One region of the Bacillus paramycoides genome, then DNA from elsewhere that is predicted to be linked to it. Evidence: riboswitches for the same ligand, from Rfam matches in the RefSeq annotation. Region 1 holds a riboswitch; each other region holds the start of a gene.
What was found. Region 1 has a riboswitch for S-adenosylmethionine ahead of AAG068_RS01120 (peptide ABC transporter substrate-binding protein). Riboswitches for the same ligand answer to the same signal wherever they lie in the genome.

Region 1 (4,219 bases):
CAGAAGCTATATTTTCCGGATTACTTAAAACAAGCAAAGAATACATCGAAAAAATTATCGTTTCTAACCGCAGCAACGTAGAAAAGCTAGAACAATTACAAGGACGATATAATGTGTCTATCACAACAGATTGGAAGCAGCATGTTACATCTGTTGATACGATTGTTTTAGCAATGCCACCTTCTGCACATGAAGAATTATTAGCAGAATTATCTCCGTTACTATCGAATCAACTTGTCGTAACGGTAGCTGCTGGCATTGGTCCATCTTATTTAAAAGAAAGACTTCCCGAGGGAACACCTGTCGCTTGGATTATGCCAAATACAGCTGCTGAAATTGGAAAGTCTATCTCCTTATATACAATGGGACGATCAGTAAACGAGATGCATCAAGAAACCCTGCAACTGCTTTTAGGAGGCATTGGTACTTCGCAACTTTGCACTGAAGAAGAAGTTCATCAGCTTACTGCAGTTACTGGAAGTGCACCAGCTTTCCTTTATTACTTTGCTGAATGCTTAATTGAAGCAACAAAAAGTTATGGCGTCGATGAAGCAACCGCAAAACACCTTGTCATTCAAATGATTTCTGGATCTGCTTCTATGCTTGAACAAACGCAAGATCCGGCTAACCTCCGCGAACAAGTAACAACGCCAGGTGGTTCCACAGCTGAAGGTCTCAAAGCTTTATATGAATATAATTTTTCAGAGGCGGTTCAAAAAGCAGTAGAAGCAACAAACAAAAAAGCTAGGGGGAAATAATATGAGTTTAACAAGTTTAAAAGACTATACTACATTACATAACGGTGTAAAAATGCCTTGGTTCGGTTTAGGTGTTTTTAAAGTAGAAGATGGTTCAGAAGTAATTGAGTCTGTAAAATCAGCAATTAAAAATGGCTACCGCAGCATCGATACTGCAGCAATCTATCAAAACGAAGAAGGCGTTGGACAAGCGATCCGTGAAGCAGGTGTTTCACGTGAAGAATTATTTATTACATCAAAAGTATGGAATAGCGATCAAGGATATGAAACAACACTTCAAGCATTTGAAACTACATTAGAAAAATTAGGTCTAGAATATTTAGATTTATATTTAGTACATTGGCCTGTAAAAGGGAAATATACTGAATCATGGAAAGCGTTAGAAAAACTTTATAAAGATGGCCGTGTTCGTGCTATCGGTGTGAGTAATTTCCACATTCACCACTTACAAGACGTATTTGAAATCGCTGAAATTAAGCCAATGGTCAATCAAGTGGAATACCACCCACGTTTAGCACAAGAAGAATTGCACGCTTTCTGTAAAGAACATAACATCCAGCTTGAAGCTTGGTCACCATTAATGCAGGGACAACTACTGGATAACTCCACATTACAAGACATTGCGACAAAATATAATAAATCAACTGCACAAATTATTTTACGCTGGGATTTACAAAATGAAGTTGTAACAATCCCTAAATCTATTAAAGAACATCGCATTATTGAAAATGCAAATATATTCGATTTTGAATTAAGTGCTGATGACATGAAAGCAATTCAAGCTCTAAATGAAGATCGTCGCGTTGGTCCAGATCCAGATAACTTTAACTTCTAGTAGAAAAACCACTGCCATATGCAGTGGTTTTTCTCGTTAAATAAAACTGAAAATTTAAACTATATTCCAATTGGTTGACACTTCATCATCCAAGGTGTAAGATTTTGAATTATCAAAGAAACACAAAATTAATAAAATTTATTCGTTTACTCATTGTATCAAGAGAGGTGGAGGGACTGGCCCTTTGAAACCTCGGCAACAGGTTCATTTTGAATACTGTGCCACTTCCTGCAAGCATTGTGCTTGAAAGATAGAATGAGGGACTTCGTTTATATACGGGTGCATAACTTGTACGTAAAAATCCCTCTTTCTCAATATGAAAAGAGGGATTTTTTATTTTTCATTTCCCTCATCATCATCCAAACTTAATTATTTAGGAGGAAAATCAAATGAAAAAGAAGTTTGTACCCGGTATTGCATCAGTTGTAGGAGTAAGTATTTTATTAACTGGTTGCGGTAGTTATAAAAACGAAGCAAGCGGAGCAAATGCAAAAGACGAGGCGCCTAGTAAACAGGTTTTAAACTTATCTTCACCTACTGAAATACGAACAATGGATACAGCTCGTGCTACAGATACTGATTCTGGTCAAGTAATGAGAAACGTATTTGAAGGTTTGTATAATCTTGGTGAAGGTAACAAACCTGTCCCTGGCGTTGCAAAATCTTATGAAGTAAGTGGCGATAAAACGAAATACACATTCCACCTACGAGATTCAAAATGGTCAAACGGCACTCCTGTCACAGCGAAAGACTTTGTCTTCGCTTGGCAAAGAGCTGTTGATCCAGCAACAGCCTCTGAATATGCATTTCTATTCTTTGATATTAAAAACGCAACAAAAATTAACAACAAAGAACTTCCAGCCGATCAACTTGGTGTAAAAGCAATTGATGACCATACGTTTGAGGTAGAATTGGAACGTCCTGTTCCGTACTTTATAAGCTTAACAGCGTTCCCAACATTTCTACCAATTAACGAGGAATTCTTTAAAGCACAAGGTGATAAGTATGCGTTAGAAGACAATACAATTTTGTACAACGGAGCTTTTACACTAAGCGATTGGAAGCATGAGCAAAGCTTTAAATTTAAGAAAAACCCTACCTATTGGGATAAAGATACTGTCAAACTGGAAGAAATCAATTTTAACGTCGTAAAAGAAAAATCTACAGAAGTAAATTTATTCGAGTCAAAACAATTAGATCGTATCAAACTAACATCTGACTTCGTTGATAAATATAAAAAGGATGCTAACTTTAAAGGACGGCCAAACGTAGGGGTACAGTTTCTACGTATGAATCAACAAAACAAAGTACTTCAAAACGTTTCTGCACGCCAAGCAATCGATCAAACAATTGATCGAAAATCCTTTGTAAATACGTTATTAAATGACGGCTCTACACCAACCTCTAGTCTCGTGCCGAAAAACTTTGCAAAAGGACCTGACGGAACAGACTTCCGTGCCGCAAACGGCGATTTAACAAAGGTTGATACAAAATCTGCTCAAGAATTATGGAAAAAAGCTAAACAAGAGCTTGGTTCTGAAAAGATAACATTAGAATTATTAACAAGTGATGCTGACCTTGATAAGAAAACTGGTGAGTTCTTAAAAGGACAACTAGAAAAGAATTTAGATGGATTAACAGTAAATATAAAGCCGCAACCACGTAAACAACAAGTTTCACTTTTATTAAAAGGTGACTACGAAATTGGAATTGACGGCTGGAGCCCTGACTTTGCTGATCCAATTACATTCCTTGAGCTATTTACAACGAATAACCCTTACAACTTAGATCATTACTCTAATAAGGAGTTCGATGAAACAATAGCAAAAGTGAAAACAACTTTAGCCGGTGATGAAAAAGCTCGCTGGGAAGCATTACTAGCATCCGAGAAAATATTATTTAAAGACTCTGTTATCGCTCCTCTTTACCAAAAAGGCGAATCTTATTTAGAACGTTCTTATGTGAAAGGAATTGTGCAAGTAGACTTTGCAGGTCAATTAAACTTCAAATGGGCCAAAATTGAAAAATAAAGCGAAACTTTAATCAGTGGGTTTTTCTTCATCCCCCACTGATTATTAGCCCACACCAATTGTTTTTTTAGCAAAACATATTAAAAGCAGATTCCCTAATACGAGGAAATCTGCTTTTTTAATATATTATTCTAAGAAATTAACAATCAATTTTTATTATTGACATATAGTTCTTTCCAGTTTTAATATTCTAAATAATCAAAGAAACGAAATATTTCACCATCAAAATATAACGTCTACTACGTTGAAACATATAACGATAGATTATAGTTCAACATGTATATACATATGGAACACCTAATTACCTACATACACATATCTATAATAGGTTTTCTCTTCTTCTATAGCTACACTTCAAAACGTGGACATTACGATGTTACGAACAACACATTTAGGGAGGAACGAACAATGAAGAAAAAAGTTGTACCTGTTGTTGCATCTGTTTTAGGGGCAAGTCTATTACTAACTGCTTGCGGGGGAAATAAAGATCATGCAAGCGGAGCGAAAGCAAATGATAAAGCAAATGATAAACAGGCAATTAACTTATCATTCGCTTCAGAAATTCCAACAATGGATGTTGCAAAAGCAACGGATGG
Region 2 (4,219 bases), 150 kb from region 1:
CTCTTTTGCTCCTGCATCTGAACAACCACTTAACGCTGAAATCCCTACAATTGCTGATAATGCAAATGCTAAAATTTTCTTCATTTCCTTTTCCCCTCTTCCCTTTTATGATCTGCGTAAAAAGACTTTCGCAAAGTAGTTTCCTAAGTTTTGAGCTACCTGTACGAGAATAATAAGTAAAACGACCGTTACGAACATAACCGATGTATCAAAACGTTGATAACCATATGTCATCGCTAAGTCACCAAGACCGCCGCCACCGACAAGCCCAGCAACTGCAGAAAATTCAATTAAACCAACTGTCATAAATGTAACCCCTAAGATTAATGGTGCTAACGCTTCTGGTACAAGAATTTCAAAAACAATTCTAAATGGTGAAGCACCCATTGCTTGAGCGGCTTCAATGACTCCCTTTGGAACTGAAACAAGATTTGTTTCAACCATTCTAGCGATACCGATTGATGCAACTAACGTCATTGGGAAAATTGCTGCTGCTGTTCCAATCGTCGTTCCGATAACACTTCTTGTTAGTGGGCTTAAAGCTACTAAGAAGATGATGAATGGAACCGGACGAATTGTATTAATAATGATATTAAGAATAGAAAAGATCCATTTATTTTCTAAAAAGTTTCCTTTTCTCGTTACATATAATAGTAAACCTAGAGGTATACCAAGAATTGTAGCGAATATAAGGGTTACAATTACCATTAAGAGGGTATCCCCCGTCGCATCTACTATGCGGGGCCAAAATATACTCCAATCAACTCGCATGAGCTTCTACCTCCTTCAGCTGCACTTGTAGTCTTAGATGTTGTAATGCTTTTTGAATTTCTTTCTGTTCACCTTGCAGTTCTACAAGTAGATTTCCAAATAACACATTTTGAAGTTCAATAATATTTCCGTACAGTACGTTTACATCGACGTTATAGTTTTTCGCGATATACGATAGTACCGGCTGTCCTGTCTCTTCACCAGTAAATGTTAAGCGATAAATCTGTCCACCATTTTGAATTTTCCCTAAAACACTTTCCGGTAAATGATCATTAATAATAGAGCGTACAAAATTTTGAGTCGTCTTTGTTTTTGGTTGTGTAAAAACATCAAACAGTTTTCCTTCTTCAATAACCTTTCCCTTCTCCATTACAGCTACACGGTGACAAATTTCTTTCACAACATGCATTTCATGTGTAATAAGAAGAATTGTTACATTGTATTCTCGATTTACTTTCTTTAATAAGTTCAAAATTTCTGTCGTTGTTTCTGGATCTAAAGCTGATGTTGCCTCATCACATATAAGGATATCTGGTGATGTTGCCAGTGCCCTAGCAATGCCCACACGCTGTTTTTGACCACCTGATAGTTGCTCTGGATAATAGTCTGCTTTATCCTCTAACCCGACAAACTTCAGCAGTTCATTTACTCTTTCTTTTATCTCATTATTTGGTACTTTTGCTAATTTTAATGGATACGCAATATTCCCAAACACTGTTCTTGAATTAAATAAATTAAAACTTTGAAAAATCATCCCGATTCTTTGTCTTAGCTTCCGTAATTCTTTCGTCGATAGTGATGTAATATCTTTATCATCTATTGAAATCGTTCCTGCCGTTGGTCTCTCTAACATATTTACTAAGCGTAACAACGTACTCTTTCCAGCGCCACTAAAACCGATAATGCCGAAAATTTCGCCCTTTTCAACTGATAACGTTACATCCTCCACCGCATGAACAGATTGCCCACTTGATTCATATACTTTACTTACGTTGTTAAAAGAAATCATTTTTTCCCCTCCTATATGCTGTAAAAACTTGAAGTAGAGCTTTCGAGGTAAAATAAAAAGTGCTCTCCTTCTTATCAAACATAAAGATAAGAAGGAGAGCACTTATATGTACTCGTTCACATCTTCTCATCTTCCAAGCCTTTATAAGGCTTGCTGGAGTTAGCACGGTATTAAAAAACCCGTTGCTGAGGTATCGTAGGGCCAGTCCCTCCACCTCTCTGGATAAGAATGTATCGATTTAATTGTCGTTTAATTAATTCTCATTATAGAACTCAGAATAATAAGAGTCAATACATTTTTTAGAAAAATATTAATTATTCCTTTATTATAATTTTCAGATGAAAATTCATGAAAAAATAGTAATCTTTAAAGTTATGTAAAATTCTCCTCTCGCATATTTTTTAAAAGGATAATCTTCTCTACTAATTGAATACCATTATTTGAATATGAAATCGGAGGAAGATAAATATATGAAAACAGCTCTTTTACTTGTTGATATTCAAAATGATTATTTTCCACAAGGAAAGATGGAATTACGTAATCCGGTAGAAGCAAGCGACTATGCTAATGAGCTACTACAACTCTTTAGAACGAGAAATGAACCTATTTTTCATATCCAACATGTAGCAATAAAAGATGACGCTACTTTTTTCCTACCAAATACAGAAGGTGTACATATTCATAAAAGCGTACGCCCACTTAGAAATGAAACCGTTATAATCAAACATTATCCAAATAGTTTTCGGGAAACTGATCTTCTAGAACAATTACAACGTTTAAACATCGAGCACGTCGTCATATGTGGGATGATGACTCATATGTGTATCGATGCTACCGTAAGAGCTGCTTTTGATTTCGGCTTTCAATGTACCGTTATACATGATGCTTGTGCTACAAAAGATCTTTCTTTTAAGAATGCTACTATACCAGCCGTTTATATTCATAACACAATTTTGGCTAGTTTAAATGGCGTATATGGGAATGTAATGAGTACAGAGGAGTTTGTAGCTACAAAAAAACACTCCCTTCAGTGAGCAAAACCGAAAGGAGTGTTTCTTGTCAAACCATAGATTTTCTTTCAAATTGTATTATACAGGAAATCCTTAAAATGAATACTAAAAAATGTGACTAATAAGTCAACTTTTCTCGTTGTTTTGTTTCTATTTACATGTTTATCCCGATATTAATAGGGTTTAGCTAGTTCCACTTACCAAATGGTAATTTATAGTAAGTGTTTTTCATTCAAATTAACTAGTCTCTCCTATTATTTATCTGTCTGTTTTTGTTTCTTTTTCAAATACTCCGCACGCAATTTTTCAATTTGCTGCTTTTTATCAAATTTGACAGGCGTCTGTTTTTCATGAAACTTTGCCACAGCTACCTGGCCTTTATAATCCAATTGATATTTTCCCACTTTGTTCACCTACTTTTCTTATCTTTAAAGAGAATCTATTCAACCAATATAATATACCTTATTTTACTGAAGTAAACCTTATTAGTTTTTCTACTGATATCTATCTTAATCCACATATAGAAAAAATTTTCTCAAAAAAAAGAGATCTTCGCAGACTGCGAAGATCTCTTCTACTATTTCTTATAAAGTTTCAGAAGTAGTTTTTGCTTGCATGTGAAGTGCTAAGTAATCAGGACCACCAGCTTTAGAGTCTGTACCAGACATGTTAAAGCCACCGAATGGTTGGTATCCTACGATTGCACCAGTACATCCACGGTTGAAGTATAAGTTACCTACGTGGAAGTCTTCACGTGCTTTTTCAATATGGTCACGGTTGTTAGAAATAACTGCTCCTGTTAAACCGTATTCTGTATTATTTGCAATTGCAAGTGCATGGTCAAAGTCTTTTGCTTTACAGAATGCTACTACTGGTCCGAAGATTTCTTCTTTCATTAAGCGAGCATCTTCTGCAACGTCAGCAACGATTGTTGGTTGGATGAACCAGCCTTTAGAATCGTCTCCTTCGCCACCTGCTAAGATTCTACCTTCTTCTTTACCAATTGCAACATAGCTCATTACTTTATCGAATGCAGCTTGGTCATTAACAGGACCCATATTTGTACCTAATACAGCTGGGTTAGCAACTGTTAATTTTTTCGTTAATTCAACAGCACGATTTAATACGTGATCGTATACATCTTCATGGATTACTGCACGAGAACATGCAGAACATTTTTGTCCTGAGAATCCAAATGCTGATGCAACGATAGATTTAGCTGCTAATTCAAGATCAGCTTCTTTATCAACAACGATTGTATCTTTACCACCCATTTCAGCGATAACGCGTTTTAACCAAATTTGGCCTGGGTTTACTTTCGCTGCACGCTCATAAATTCGGATACCTACATCACGAGATCCAGTGAAGCTCACGAAACGTGTACGAGGGTGATCTACTAAGTAGTCACCAACTTCAGAACCATTACCTG
Region 3 (4,219 bases), 2.4 Mb from region 1:
ATCATATACGAAATCATGAAACGTTACTTGCGTCGAAGCTAGTTGAAACGACGAACGGGTCTTGGGGAGAAGAAAGACTCTATTTAGAAGAAACACGCCAAGATCTTCGTGAAAAGATTTTATCATATAAAGCGACTTCTGCTGATAAGAAGCGTATACAAGAGATTGAAAGTGATCTTCGAAAGCAAAAAGCGAAAATTAAAGAAGTAGAAAAAGAATATATTGAAAATGCGAAAGTAATCGGTGCGACTTTATCGAAATGTGCGATTGATTCACTTATTTATGAGCGTACGTTTGATTTAGTTGTCGTAGATGAAGTGAGTATGGCATATGTTCCGCAAATTGCGTTAGCTGCTTCACTTGGAAAACGCATCGTCGTTTGTGGTGACTTTTTACAGTTACCTCCAATTGCGATGGCAAACCATGAACTCGTTCGAAAATGGCTTGGGGAAGATATGTTTTACCATGCGGGGATTGTTGAGTCTGTTAATAAATCAGAAGCACATCCGAACCTCTTTATGTTGCAAGAACAAAGACGTATGCATGCAGATATTTCGAAGTTTACAAACTCATTTATTTATAAAAATAGAGTATATGATCATCCGTCTGTTTCAGAACGTAAAGAACTTGCGCAACTACAACCGTTCGCAAATGAGGCGAGCGTTTTATTTGATACGAGTCTAATGGGTGCCTTTTCGTTAAAGGACGCTGCTTCAGGTTCTCGTTTTAACATTATGTCTGGTTTAGTAGCGATGCAAATGATGTTAATCGGATTGTTAGATGGTGTTCAATCAATCGGTGTTGTTACACCTTACAGAGCGCAATCCCGCTTTTTATCAACGTGCATTAGAGAAATGTTGCAGAGAACGAAATATCAAAACATACCTGTTTTAGCGGCGACGGTTCATAAGTTTCAAGGTTCTGAAAGAGATATGATGATTTTTGATACAGTGGATAGTTATCCGCAAGAACGACCTGGCGTGTTATTCTTTGACCATAAAAACCATCGCCTCGTCAATGTTGCAGTGACAAGGGCGAGAGGGAAGTTCATTCAATTATCAGATTGTCATTATATGCGTAAAAACCTTTCGAGAAAACAAGCGTTATCACAATTAACAGCTCATATAGAACGTCACGGAGATGTGTATGACCGCACGACATCACGACAATTGTGGGAACGAAAAATTTCGAAACGTTTACGCTGGTTTATGGAAATGAATCTTGAAGAGCCAAAAGGGTTATTGAAAGATATTTTAGCGGCAAAACGAAAAATTATTATTTCACTTCCAAGTACAAAACAAGTGGATAAGCGAGTATGGCAAGCGTTAATGCGTTCAAATGTGCAAATAACAGTGTATAGTGATGGACCAGTTCCATTAAAAAATGTAAAGTTACAAAGACAAAATAAAGCATTCCCGTTTATCGTAATTGATGATGAAATCTTTTGGGCAGGGGCACCGCTCACATCTCAAATGATGTTTGAAGGTAGTACGGAATTTCCGTACGTATGTGCAAGACTGCAAGCACCAGAAACAATTGGTGTTTTAAAAGGATTTTTAGATATTCGGTAAATTCGGATAGGAATGCCTTGACTTTTAATCGGAATGAACTTAGAATGAATATAATTTAATATAATTTTATGAAAATTCTTATCGCGAGAGGTGGAGGGACTGGCCCTATGATACCTCGGCAGCGGATTCGTTATGAATACTGTGCCAATTCCAGCAAGGTAACTTGAAAGATAAGAAAGAAGCTCATTTTGACTGTATATGCAGAAGCCTCTTTCTATCTTTTAGAAAGAGGCTTTTTTACGTGAAAATATAAGGGGGAAGAAAAATGGGAGCGACAGGAGTAACGTCACAAAGAAAAACAATTGAAGAGAGTATTGAAAGAAATAAGGAAAAGTACATAGAAACAAGTCACGATATTCATGCGAATCCGGAGATTGGTAACCAAGAGTTTTATGCATCAAGAACGTTGAGTTTATTGCTAGGGAGTGCAGGATTTCAGTTGCAGCACAATATAGCTGGACATGAAACAGGTTTTATCGCGCGAAAAAGTTCAGGAAAACAAGGACCAGTTATCGCATTTTTAGCTGAGTATGATGCTTTACCAGGACTTGGTCATGCGTGTGGTCACAATTTAATTGGCACAATTAGCGTTGCGGCAGCGATCGCATTATCAGAAACGCTTGAAGAAATTGGCGGGGAAGTTGTCGTGTTTGGAACACCAGCTGAAGAAGGAGGGCCAAACGGTAGTGCGAAAGCGAGTTATGTAAAAGCTGGTTTATTTAAAGATATTGATGCGGCACTTATGATTCATCCGAGCGGAAAAACAGCGACAACAAGCCCTTCACTAGCAGTCGATCCACTTGATTTTCATTTTTACGGAAAAACAGCTCACGCCGCAGCTTCACCAGAAGAAGGAATTAACGCATTAGATGCGGTCATTCAACTGTATAACAGCATTAATGCACTTCGCCAACAACTTCCATCAGATGTGAAAATTCATGGCATTATTACTGAGGGCGGAAAAGCACCTAACATTATTCCTGACTACGCTGCAGCAAGATTCTTCATCCGTGCAGCAACGCGAAAAAGATGTGCAGAAGTAACAGAAAAAGTAAAAAACATTGCACAGGGAGCAGCGTTAGCAACAGGTGCGAAAGTAAAAATCCATCAATTCCAAAATGAAATCGATGAATTACTCGTAACAAAAACATTTAATGAAGTCGTAGCCGAAGAACTAGAATTACAAGGTGAAGACGTAAATCGGAAAGAAAGATTTGGCATCGGTTCAACCGACGCAGGAAACGTAAGTCAAGTCGTACCGACCATTCACCCGTACATTAAAATCGGGCCAGATGATTTAATTGCACATACGAATGAATTTAGAGAAGCAGCACGTTCAGAACTTGGAGATAAAGCATTAATTACATCCGCAAAAGCAATAGCAAATATGGCGTATCGATTAATTACGGAAGAAGGGTTGTTAGAGAAGGTGAAGGAAGAGTTTAGAGAGGCGCAGAGGAATCAGGGGTAAGGGGATTAAGGTACTTTTTTCGAATAGAGATCTAATTAATAAGTAGAGATATAAAAAAGAACATTGAAATATCAATGTTCTTTTTTGTTACTAATCATTAATTTTGTTGGATTTTCTCATAAAGGAAAAGCTTTTACTGTTAGCGGAGGATAATACGTATCCTTTATTAGAAAGATAATTTCTCCTCAAACTCACTCTTTAAAACAATTAAAGGAGATGACAAGCCAAATTGCATTAAAGAGTCTAAAAATGCAGCGAGAGAATCCATCGAATCGCTCATAACTTTCATCATATAATTAAACTCCCCACTAATTCGATATAAATCTGTTACTTCAGGAGCGGCATTACAAAATTGGATAAAATCAGAGCATTGGCTCGTTTTAAACATGATGAATGCTTGAATGTTTTTATTAATTTTGGAAGGCTCAAATTTCGTTCGGTAAGCCGCTATAACGCCTTGATCTTCAAGTTTATTAATACGTTCCTTTACAGCCGGTTGCGTCATGGATATAATTCGGCCTATTTCTGAAACAGAAATTCTCGCATTTTCATACAACAAGTTCATAATTTTATGATCGATTTCATCCAGTTTTACTGCGTTTTGCATTGTGTAGCCTCCTTGTTTTGTTTTCTAAAGTGAATCATAAATTATAACTATAATATCATAAGTGAACTAACTAAATTACCTATAAATCTGTATTTAAAATGATTGGTTTTTGCATGAAAATATAAGTATAGGATTTATCAAAAGGGAATTTAGGAAGGATGGAAAAAATGAAGAACCTTGATGGGAAAGTAGCATTAGTAACAGGAGCGAGTCGCGGAATTGGCCGTGCGATTGCGATGAGATTGGCGAAAGATGGAGCATTAGTTGCGATTCACTACGGCCGAAATAAAATAGCTGCAGATGAAACGATTAGTGAGATTGAATCTAATGGAGGAAAAGCGTTCTTAATTGAAGCTGAACTCAATTCAATTGATGGTGTCAAAAAGCTAGTAGAACAGTTAAAGAATGAATTACAAATAAAAGTTGGTACATCAGAGATTGATATTTTAGTAAACAATGCAGGGATAGGTACACAAGGAACGATTGAAAATACGACAGAAGAAGTTTTTGATGAAATTATGTCTATAAATATTAAAGCACCATTCTTTTTAATTCAGCAAACATTACCGT
Region 4 (4,219 bases), 1.4 Mb from region 1:
TTGTAAAAATCCAAGTTTTTGAGCGAGTTCGGCATCTTTTACAACCGCTAATCCTGCAGTAACATCACTATGACCGGCAATGAATTTTGTGGCACTATGAAGAACGACATCGGCGCCAAGATCAAGTGGCTTCTGGAATAGTGGTGTCAAAAATGTATTATCAACAAAAGTAAGGGCGTCAATAGATTTTGCAAGTTTAGAAACAGCACGAATATCTGTAACTTTTAAAAGTGGATTAGAGGGTGTTTCTACATAAAAGAGTTTTGTATTTGGCTTAATGTTTTGTTTTATTTCTTCTAAATTGGTCATATCAACAAATGTATGTGATACACCGTAACGGGAGAGAACTTCAGTTATCATTCGATAAGTCCCTCCGTATACGTCTTCTGAAATGAGTACGTGATCACCTTGTGAAAGGAGGAGGAATGCAGTAGAAATCGCTGCAATTCCTGATGCGAATGCAAACCCTTTTGTTCCGCCTTCTAATAAAGCGATAATATCTTCAAGCGCTTCGCGAGTTGGATTACCAGAGCGGCTATAGTCATATTTCCCGAACGTATCTACATCAAATTGGTGGAATGTTGATGTATTATAAATGGGAACGTTAACAGCTCCTGTTTGTGAGTCATGTTTATATTGGTTGTGTAGTAAAAGTGTATCTATAGAATAACTCATATTCTTACACCTTCTTTTACAAGTTTAATGGCTTGCTGTAAGTCTTGAATTAAATCGTTACTATTTTCAATACCGACAGAAAATCGAAGAAGACGATTACATACACCGTTTGCTGTTCTAATTTCTTCAGGAATATCAGCGTGTGTTTGTGTTGCCGGATATGTCATTAAACTTTCAACACCACCGAGACTTTCAGCAAATGTAATTAAGGATAAAGATTGTAGGAATGGATTAATCCACGTTTCATCTTTTAGACGAAATGAGATCATGCCGCCTCTTCCAGGGTAAAATACATCTGTCACACCGTCTTCATCATTTAAATAAGCGACAACTGCTTTTGCATTTTCTTCATGTTGTCTCATGCGAAGCGCTAATGTTTTCATACCACGAATTAATAGCCATGAATCAAATGGGCTTAAGACCGCGCCTGATGCATTATGATAATGAGCGATTTCCTCACAAAGTTCCTTTCCTTTTGCAACGACAAGTCCGCTTAGTACATCGTTATGTCCTCCTAAATATTTCGTTGCGCTATGAATTACAATGTCCGCGCCTTCTGTTAATGGCTGCTGTATATAAGGTGTGTAGAACGTGTTGTCTACGATAAGAAGTAGTCCGTGTCTTTTCGCTACAGTTGCGACAGCAGCAATATCAGTAACTTGCATTAATGGATTAGTTGGAGTTTCTATGAAAATAGCCTTCGTTTCAGTTGTGATAGCTTGCTCAATTTGTTTAATAGACTGTGTATTTACGTATCTACATCGAACGTTCCACTTTTTTTCGTGCTCAGAAAATAATCGATAAGTGCCCCCGTATAAATCTTCAGATACAATAAGTTCGTCTCCAGAACGGAATAGGGACAGGACGAGGAGAACAGCTGCCATCCCTGAACTACAGGCATATCCTTGTTCACCGTGTTCTAAGTCTGCAATTGCCTGCTCTAACAGGCCGCGAGTTGGATTGCCAGTTCGTGAATAGTCAAAGCCAGTCGATTTACCAATTCCTTCGTGACGATAGGCAGTTGAAAAATAAACAGGTGGATTAACAGTTCCTGTTGTAGTTTCGCTTCGGTTTCCGATTTGTGCTAGTTTTGTTTCAATAGTTGACATGTGAAAATTCCTCCTTTTTAAATTAACAATTAAGTGAATGTAAAATAAAAAAAGCCTTCTAAGGAAGAAGGCTTTCGGTTTGAATAGAGTCTTCTTCTCATCTGTCAAATCTTTCACAATTTGCTGGAATTAGCACCTTATTAACAAATGTTAATGGTTGCTGAGGCGTCATAGGGCCAGTCCCTCTACCTCTCTAGATAAGAATGTTCGTATGAAATTTTATTATATTTTTAACTTTACAACAAAAGATAATTGAATTGCAACTTTATTTTAAATAATTTTTATTTTTCCGCAAGTGTCATTGACTTTTGCATTTGTGCGTGCTAAATTTATTGAAAAATTAACAAACATTGTTAAAAGGGGAACGCATTTCCTTTTAGCTACATAAATAAAATAATAAAGACAAACTCTTATTGAGAGCGGTGGAGGGAAAGGCCCTATGAAACCCGGCAACCTTCAAACGAAATGTTTGAAACGGTGCTAATACCTGCAAAACGAATGTTTTGCATAATAAGAGGAGGATCGATTATGTCCCCCTCTTCAAAATGAAGAGGGGGTTTTTATATTGATAGAAATGAGGGAGATTGGTGAAATTACTAGATTTATTATCAAAAGGAATTGTAATAGGTGATGGTGCGGTTGGAACGTTATTACATTCACATGGCTTGCAAAGTAGTTTTGAAGAATTGAATATATCTGATCCGGATTTAATTATATCGATTCATAAGCAATATGTAGCTGCTGGGGCAGATGTAATTCAAACAAATACGTACGGAGCAAATGAAGCGAAATTACGTATGTATGGTTTAGAAAATCAAGTTACTGAAATTAATAGAGCAGCAGTAAAACTGGCGAAAGCATCTGTTACAGACAGAAATGCCATTTTAGGAACAATTGGTGGTATGAAACATATCGGAGCTGTTACGACAACTGATATGGAAAGAGAATTTATGTTACTTGAGCAGGCAAGTGCTTTACTAGAAGAACAGGTTGATGGATTACTATTAGAGACTTTTTATGATGAGTTTGAATTACTTCATGCCGTTCAGGTGTTACGAAAACAAACGAATATTCCAATTGTAGCGCAATTAGCGTTACATGAGGCAGGTACGACTCAAAATGGAAATGATGTAAATGAAATATTAAAACAGCTTTTAGATTATGGTGCAAATGTTGTTGGATTGAACTGCCAACTAGGGCCACTTCATATGACGGAAGCTTTTAAAATGATATCGATCCCGCAAAATGGTTATTTGTCAGCATATCCAAATGCAGGTCTCCCGAATTATGTGGAGGGACGTTACGTATATGAGGGAAGTCCAGCTTATTTCGAAGCGATGACACCGAAATTTATTGAGCAAGGTATTCGGTTATTGGGTGGTTGTTGTGGCACTACGCCAGAACATATTGAAAGCATGAAACGTGCCACTTTACATGTTACGCCTGTAATAGAGAAAGATACGATTCAAAGACCGAAAGTAGTTCATACGCATGAGAAACGTTCGAAAGCTCATATTACTTTAGCAGAGAAAGCCAAAAAACAAACGACAGTAGTAGTGGAATTAGATCCACCAAAAACGTTAGATACACAGCGTTTTTTTGAAGGCGCAAGAGCATTGAAAAGAGCTGGAGCAGATGCTATTACTCTAGCAGATAATTCATTAGCATCGCCTCGCGTCTCGAATATGGCAATGGGTGCATTATTAACGAAACACGATATTCCGGTATTGACGCACTTAACGTGTAGAGACCATAACGTCATCGGACTACAATCTCATTTACTAGGATTATCAGCGTTAGGCATGGAAGAAGTGTTAGCTTTAACTGGTGATCCAGCACGCGTTGGTGATTTTCCAGGTGCCACTTCTGTATATGATTTGTCCTCTATTGAGCTCATTAAAATGATTAAAGAAATGAACGATGGGCGCTCCATTTTAGGGAAATCAATAGGTCCAGCAACAAGGTTTTCAGTAGGAGGTGCGTTTAATCCGCATGTAAGACATTTAAAAGCAGCGGTTAAGCGAATGGAACGGAAAATAGATGCTGGAGCAGAATATTTCTTAACGCAGCCAATTTATGATATCGCGTTAATTGAAGAAGTGTATGAAGCGACAAAGCATTTAGAACAACCTATTTTTATTGGGATTATGCCATTAATAAGTAAACGGAATGCAGATTTTCTTCATTTTGAGGTGCCAGGTATTACTTTACCTGAAGCAGTAAGAGAGAGAATGGATGGACATGAAACGAAAGAGGCAGCAATTGAGGAAGGGATTCGTATTTCTCAAGAGTTGATCGATGCGGCGATGAAATATTTTAACGGCATTTATCTTATTACACCATTTCTAAAATATGAAATTACAGAACACCTCGTTAAATATGTGAGAGAAAAGCAAGAAGTGAAAGAAGGTATTAATTGATGAAATGTATAGAAG

Region 2: linked by a shared signal. The riboswitch ahead of AAG068_RS01885 (methionine ABC transporter ATP-binding protein) and the one ahead of AAG068_RS01120 (peptide ABC transporter substrate-binding protein) in region 1 are both predicted to bind S-adenosylmethionine.
Region 3: linked by a shared signal. The riboswitch ahead of AAG068_RS15720 (M20 family metallopeptidase) and the one ahead of AAG068_RS01120 (peptide ABC transporter substrate-binding protein) in region 1 are both predicted to bind S-adenosylmethionine.
Region 4: linked by a shared signal. The riboswitch ahead of AAG068_RS21365 (bifunctional homocysteine S-methyltransferase/methylenetetrahydrofolate reductase) and the one ahead of AAG068_RS01120 (peptide ABC transporter substrate-binding protein) in region 1 are both predicted to bind S-adenosylmethionine.

Annotation. Positions count from the first base shown of each region.
Region 1 covers NZ_CP152427.1:194,545-198,763, reverse strand. The annotation lists gene proC (pyrroline-5-carboxylate reductase) at 1-758, shown strand, start outside; gene AAG068_RS01125 (aldo/keto reductase) at 760-1,593, shown strand; SAM riboswitch class I at 1,746-1,850, shown strand; gene AAG068_RS01120 (peptide ABC transporter substrate-binding protein) at 1,983-3,623, shown strand; gene AAG068_RS01115 (peptide ABC transporter substrate-binding protein) at 4,032-4,219, shown strand, end outside.
Region 2 covers NZ_CP152427.1:346,838-351,056, reverse strand. The annotation lists gene AAG068_RS01895 (MetQ/NlpA family ABC transporter substrate-binding protein) at 1-84, opposite strand, end outside; gene AAG068_RS01890 (methionine ABC transporter permease) at 106-771, opposite strand; gene AAG068_RS01885 (methionine ABC transporter ATP-binding protein) at 761-1,780, opposite strand; SAM riboswitch class I at 1,904-2,009, opposite strand; gene AAG068_RS01880 (cysteine hydrolase family protein) at 2,251-2,814, shown strand; gene AAG068_RS01875 (hypothetical protein) at 3,045-3,194, opposite strand; gene pruA (L-glutamate gamma-semialdehyde dehydrogenase) at 3,375-4,219, opposite strand, start outside.
Region 3 covers NZ_CP152427.1:3,039,355-3,043,573, reverse strand. The annotation lists gene AAG068_RS15725 (AAA domain-containing protein) at 1-1,571, shown strand, start outside; SAM riboswitch class I at 1,647-1,748, shown strand; gene AAG068_RS15720 (M20 family metallopeptidase) at 1,837-3,042, shown strand; gene AAG068_RS15715 (Lrp/AsnC family transcriptional regulator) at 3,209-3,649, opposite strand; gene AAG068_RS15710 (SDR family oxidoreductase) at 3,817-4,219, shown strand, end outside.
Region 4 covers NZ_CP152427.1:4,130,076-4,134,294, reverse strand. The annotation lists gene metC (cystathionine beta-lyase) at 1-675, opposite strand, end outside; gene metI (cystathionine gamma-synthase/O-acetylhomoserine thiolyase) at 672-1,784, opposite strand; SAM riboswitch class I at 1,879-1,988, opposite strand; SAM riboswitch class I at 2,192-2,301, shown strand; gene AAG068_RS21365 (bifunctional homocysteine S-methyltransferase/methylenetetrahydrofolate reductase) at 2,372-4,204, shown strand; gene metH (methionine synthase) at 4,204-4,219, shown strand, end outside.